2 regions of the Cellulosilyticum sp. ST5 genome follow, and region 2 is predicted to be linked to the other one. Evidence: predicted binding sites of a transcription regulator. Region 2 holds the regulator's gene; the other holds the start of a gene.
What was found. The regulator HrcA, encoded in region 2, represses chaperone genes, less so after heat shock. The targets are predictions, from matches to a motif close to TGTTAGCACTCNNNNNNNNNGAGTGCTAACA.
Positions count from the first base shown of each region.

Region 1: a site for HrcA is predicted at 1,628-1,658, ahead of QTL86_RS03965 (Hsp20/alpha crystallin family protein). Genes of this name have one in related genera too.

Region 1 covers NZ_CP132338.1:794,235-797,666, reverse strand. The annotation lists gene QTL86_RS03970 (LexA family protein) at 1-1,016, opposite strand, end outside; gene QTL86_RS03965 (Hsp20/alpha crystallin family protein) at 1,146-1,592, opposite strand; gene QTL86_RS03960 (FAD-binding oxidoreductase) at 1,782-2,528, opposite strand; gene QTL86_RS03955 (HlyD family secretion protein) at 2,802-3,432, opposite strand, start outside.
Region 2 covers NZ_CP132338.1:1,428,509-1,431,940, forward strand. The annotation lists gene dnaK (molecular chaperone DnaK) at 1-358, opposite strand, end outside; gene grpE (nucleotide exchange factor GrpE) at 386-958, opposite strand; gene hrcA (heat-inducible transcriptional repressor HrcA) at 976-2,013, opposite strand; gene hemW (radical SAM family heme chaperone HemW) at 2,125-3,255, opposite strand; gene lepA (translation elongation factor 4) at 3,267-3,432, opposite strand, start outside.

The DNA of each region.
Region 1 (3,432 bases), 630 kb from region 2:
AATTTATTAATATATTTATAAGTTTCCACATACCATGGTAAATGAGATTCTTGAAGGCTATTTAACTGATTGCTCATAAAGATTTCTAATGGCGTAGGTTCTAAAGAAATCTGTTTCTTAGCCTTTACTTTTCCTTTTTGTCTCACTCCTTTTAAGCGCCTTACTCTTCCGGTCATATCATAGCCTAACTTTTTGTAACTAGTTCCTCTCATAAGCCCCAACATTCTAGAAAACTCAGGCTTAGTAGCTACCAAGAAAAGAACCTCTCCTTTTTGCTCTTTTCTTAATAAACCAAGGAGTTCTAACTGTACCTCCGTTAATAAATGGGCATCATCTACAATCAAATGTACATACTGTCCTTTCAGTCTGCCCTCTTTAAGTGCTATTAAAAGCCTTAAATCTCTTTGACTAGTCGTCATTTTACCTTGTTCTTCTAATTCAACCTCTATATATGTTTTCAGTGCCCATAACGCTTGTCTGGTTTTTCCTTTTTTAGGCCATTTCATTTCACAACCAACGCGATCTGCATCTAAATAGCCCTCTAATGAAGTGTAACCTTTAACATCCATCCATTTCATTTCTTCTTTTAAGAGACGCTTTTCTTTTAAGCATTTTACACGTGGATATTCTTTTTTCACCTGATGAATGGCTTCTTCCAATAACATTTCTGGTATTTCTTCTATATAAATATATGGCTTTTCTTTAAAACATTCCTGAGCTAATTGGGCTAACAAGTCTTCTAATCTATAGATTGTCCCTTGATTTAAATGGCTATCACTTTCAAATAAACTCATATTTTCCATACTTTTAACAGTAGCTAATTGTTGCTTAGCGACTTCATAAGCTTCACTTTTAACTGCAACAAAAAGGAGTTTTTTCCCTGTATTTTCTAATAGGTAGAGCATACGTGCAATCCCAATAGTCGTTTTTCCTGCTTGTTCTTCCCCTTTAATGATGCTTTGTCCTGTAATAGGATAGTGTGCTATTTTCTTTTGTGAATAAGTTAATTTTTGCATGTCCGCCCTCCTTCTTATGTTTTACTGATTACTTTTTATTATACGAATTTATGTCATCTTAATCAAGCAAGAAAGTAAACAAAAAAAGACTACTGCAACTTGGTGCGGTAGTCCTCTAGGTCTTAACTTTTATTGGATTTCAATTAATCGTTTTGCTTTTGGTACTTCTTCTTTTGGAATATTTATCTTTAATATACCCTCTTCTAATTTAGCTGTAATGCCGTCTACTTTAACATCTTTTAAGCTAATTGCACGCTGCATAGAAGCCATGCGACGTTCTCGATGGATATATTGATCTTTTTCATCATTCATTTCTTCTTTTCGTTGTACGGCTATAATCAGTTGATCGTTCTGATAGTCGATGGCAATGTCTTCTTTTTTAACGCCTGGCATCTCTGCTTCAATAGCATAGCCATTAGCATCTTCTTTAATATCTACCTTAAAGGTGTCATACTTAAAATCCCTGAAGCTGAGAAGATCATTGTTAAAAAAGTCATCCATTACATGATAAAAGTCTACAAATCCGTTGTTGCTCCTTTGAACTGCTTGACGATTGAATGGTGTTAATCCAAACATATAAACTCCTCCTTTAAGAAACCTTTTTATAATTTTGTTAGCACTCTCATTGGTTGAGTGCTAATTACACTTATAATATAGGCTTCTTAAATGTTATTGTCAAGTATTTTTTTATTTTTTATAAAAATTTTGTATTTACGAAATATGCTTTAAACCTTCATCAAAAAAAGAGCCGTACATGGCTCCTTTTTACTGGCTAAATAATTCATAATAAATGCGATCTTTACTTACGCCTAACCCAAGTAAACTTTCCTCTAAAGCTTTCATAAATACTGGTGGCCCACAAAGATAAAAAGTACTTTCTAAATTGGCTTCTGTACTTAACCATTCTTTAGTAACAAAGCCTATTTCATCATAGTCCCTTCCTTTTTCATCTTCTGCTAGAGGATTAGAATAAAAAACCGTATTTCTGAAGCCCTTTAGTTCTGCAATCATGTGAATATCTGTTTTAAATGGATGAAGCTTTGAGTTTTGCACGGCTTGAATAAAATGAACTGATTTTCTAGTATCAGCTGCTTGATAAAGCATGGATAATAGTGGAGTGATGCCTATCCCACCTGATATGAGGGTAATAGGTGCTTCTGCGCTCTCTTCTTTTAAAGTAAATAACCCCATAGGAATCATGGCTTCAATACAATCTCCTATCTGTAATCTTTCATGAAGATAAGTACTTATTAACCCCCCTGGTATTTTTTTAACACTGATACGATAAAGCTCGTCATTAGGAATGATGGATAAACTATAGGTTCTTAGCACATCTTTATAAGCTGCTTCCTCTGTTACTATTTTAAAAGGAAGATATTGCCCTGCTTCATGTTTGACAAGTTTGCCACCATCTTCTGCTTTAAAGTAAAAAGAAGTAATATCCTCACACTCTTTAATTCGATCAACCAAAACAAGTTTCCTAAAACCGCTCCATTTGCCATCTTGTTTCATCATTTTCCTCCTTTTTCTTTGTTAATAATAATTATTATATAATATGGCATAAATTAATCCAAGCCTATTTATATTATATTTTTCATTATCTTATATGATTTATACTCTTTTTTCATAAATAAAAAGGCTACCTGTGAAACTTATCTCAAATACACCATATCGTGTATTAAAGTATTATTTCCAGACAGCCTCTTATCATTTTCTTAATTACGTCCTTTTAAGAAGGCGTAACTATTTCTTCTACAACAACTTGATTTGTTAGTGAAGCCCTATTTAATAATAAATAATAGCATTTACTTCATAACCTTGTTTTAAAACTGCTTGATTTTCTGTTACCTCTAATTCTACACTAATCATATTTTCTCCGTTAACAACTTTAGCTGCTTGGGCAATACGTGATACCTTAGCGCTGATTGCATCATCTGGGCTCGCTGCTAAGTATAGATCAGCTTTTTCTCCTACTTTAATTTTATTGATAAAGGCTTCTGGTACATCCACTAGAGCGGTTAACTTACTAGGGTCAATAAGACGCATGATAGGTTCTCCACCTTTTAGCCGCGTTCCTTCAGTTACTAGTATTTCATAAACAACTCCTTCTTTCTGATCCAAAACAATAGCTTTATCTTTTAAATAAGCTTTAGTGAGTTTAGCTTTCATTTCTTTCAGCTCAGTTTCTGCTGTTTGTATCTTAATATCTAAGGTCTCTACTTTGCTTGCTTTTTCTGTACTTGTATTACTTACTGTTAACTGCAAGCTATCTATTGATCCCTTAAGACTATCTACCTCTAATTGCTTACTTGTTGTCAGCTGTTTTAATGCATTTTCCGCTTGATACTTATTATTTTTAAGTTCTGCTAAACTCATTTCTTTATCTTTTAGTTCTTTATCTGATATCCCTCCTACT
Region 2 (3,432 bases):
CTGGTACAGTAATGACTGCTTCTGTTACACTTTCACCAAGGTGAGCTTCTGCATCAGCTTTTAATTTTTGAAGAATGATTGCTGAGATTTCTTGTGGAGAGAATTTCTTATCATCAATATTTACTTTGTAGTCTGTTCCCATGTGACGTTTAATGGAGATTACTGTTCTTTCATGATTTGTAACAGCTTGACGTTTTGCCACATCCCCTACAAGTCTTTCACCAGTTTTACTAAAACCAACAACAGATGGTGTTGTTCTATTACCATCAGCATTAACGATAACAACTGGTTTTCCACCTTCCATAACAGATACACAAGAGTTTGTTGTTCCTAAGTCAATTCCTATAATTTTACCCATGATTATTTTCCTCCTACTAAACTAATATTAATTTGCTACTTGGACTAAACTATGTCTAATCACTTTTTCTTTATATAAATAACCTTTTTGAAGTTCTTTAGCAATGATATTTTCTCCATAAGCTTCATCATCTATGTGCATAATCGCATTGTGAAGATTTGGGTCAAATTCTTTGCCTTCTGCTTCAATTGATGTTACATGCAACTTTTCAAGCATACTCATTAACTGTTTATAAATCATTTCCACCCCTGTATAGAAGTTTTTATCTTCACTTTCTACTTGAAGGGCACGTTCAAAGTTGTCAATAACAGGTAATAACTCAGCTACTGTATTACTTACTGCAAAATCATAGCTATCAGATTTTTCTTTTTCACTACGTTTTCTGTAGTTATCAAACTCCGCCATTAAACGTTGTAAGCGTTCAAGATATTCTGCTGATTTATCTGATTCTTCCTTTGTTTCTTCAGGTATTTCTTCTACAACTTCAGCTTCTACAGCTTCAGTCTCTTTAGGATCTTCTACTTCAGCAGATGCACTTTCTTCTACTTCTGACACTTGATCAGCCTCTAGTACTTCATCAACTTTTTTATTTTCCTCCATGATTTCACCCTTTCACGTTAAGAGTCATTCATTTCTCTTAACATATTCGTTATATGATGAGAGACGTATTCAAGTACTGAAACGACTTGACCATAATCCATACGTGTTGGACCAATAATACCTATGTTACCAATGGTATGTTCCCCTATGCTGTAACTTGTTGTTACTACACTACAATCTTTCATTGGAGTTAGTATATTTTCTTCTCCAATACGGATTGTAATGGTGTTAGGTGGTGTATGATCTAACACTTGTAATAAATATGGCTTTTCTTCCAATACTTTAAATAATTCTCTTGCTTTTTCTTTGTTATTGAATTCCTCAAAGTCAAGAATATTATTGGCACCACGTATATAAATATCTGGCATATCTTCTTGATGCAAGGTTTTATCAATAGCCTCTAATACACTTCCTGCAATGGTACTGTATTCTTTCATTTTTTCTTCAATAGATACTCGTATTTTATCCAAGCTAATTTGACTTAGTGTGCTTCCTTTTATGCTTTCATTTAAAATGTGTGTTAAAGCGTTACACATATTAAAATCAATAGCTTTAGGTGTAGGGATAATGTGATTTTTCACGCTATTCGTATCTGTCACAATCACACATGCTACAGAATGCTCATCTATTGGAACAAGTTGAAGGTGCTTAATACGTACTTGAGTAATAGAAGGTGTACTAGCAATGGTTGCACAATTAGTGAGCATTGCAATAAGTTTAGCAGTTTCTTCCACTAGTGTATCAATACGATTCACTCTTTCTTTGATCATCTTTAAAATGATCTCTTCTATTTCTGGTTCAATGTGTGTACGTTGCATCATACCATCTACATAAAGGCGATATCCTTTATCAGAAGGAATTCTTCCTGCAGAAGTGTGTGGCTGCACAATGAGACCGAGTTCTTCTAGGTCTGCCATTTCATTACGAATGGTAGCAGAACTAACGCCTAAATCGTACTTCTTAGAAATAGTTCTAGAACCAACAGGATCTCCTGTTTCTATATAATCACGAATGATTGCTTCAAGTATTTTCAGCTTACGTCCGTCTATATCCATCCTATCACTTCCTTCTTGTTGTTAGCACTCACCATTAACGAGTGCTAACTATAAAATAAAGATATCACTAAAATTTTCAGTTGTCAATATCCTATCTAAAGAATTTTGTATTTATAAAAAAGAAGCAAAAACCTCATTACAAACATCTAAACCATAAGGTGATAAATAGATTCTTTCTTTATCTTTTACAAGTACATTATATTTTATCCATTTGGTTAATTGTTCGTTATAAACTTGCCACACACTTTCTCCGAAACGTCTCTCAAATGCTAATGTATCAATACCTTGAAGTAAACGAAGCCCCAAAAACATGTATTCTTGCATTGCCATTTCTTTAGTAAGTTGCTCTTCTTCTTTCCTTAGTAAGGAAAGATTACCTGCTGCTGATAAATACGCTTCCATATTTGTTTCATTATAATATCTAGCATGATTCATCAACGAATGTGCTCCTAGGCCTATTCCTATATACGGTTCTAATTGCCAATAAATTGCATTATGCTTACAACTCTTACCTGGCTTTGACCAATTTGAAATTTCATATTGAATATAGCCCTTATCATTTAAATAACGTTGCGCTGTATGATACATTCGGCGATCCAACTCATCCGATGCTACTTCTAATTTGCCTTCTTCATAAAGCTTATAAAAAGTTGTACCTTCTTCTATAATCAGCGCGTAAACAGATAAGTGTTCTATATCATAAGCCGTAACTGTATTTAAAGTCTCAAGAAAGGCCTCTTCTGTTTGTCCTGGAAGTGCAAACATTAAGTCTGTATTAATTTCCCATGAAGTATGTTGCTTAATAAGCCGTATACTTTCTTCCCAATCCTTAAAGGTATGAATTCTTCCGATTTTTCTTAGTAAGTCATCATGAGTAGACTGTAAACCTAAGCTTATTCTAGTAATAGGATACTTTCTTAGAACCTGAAGCTTCTCTATATCTATTGTCCCTGGATTAGCTTCAATGGTCCATTCAGCATCAGGCTCTATATTAAAACATGACACAACAGCTTTTAATAATTTGTCCAATAAAAGGGGTGGTAGTACTGTTGGAGTACCACCACCTATGAAAATGGACTTTATAGTTGTGCCACTTACTAGATCTTTTTTAGTTTGTTCCATTTCCTGAATCAGTGCATCCACGTAGGCTTCTTGTTTTTCATGTCTTTTAAAAGATAGGAAATCACAATAATAGCACTTAGATGCACAAAAAGGAATATGGATATAAAGTCCAATTGGCATAATCTATTCCTCTATTCATCTAATTTAAGTACGCTCATGAAGGCCTCTTGTGGTACTTCTACGTTACCTACTTGACGCATACGTTTTTTACCTTCTTTTTGTTTTTCTAATAATTTACGCTTACGTGAAATATCACCACCATAGCATTTTGCAAGAACGTCCTTACGCATAGCACTG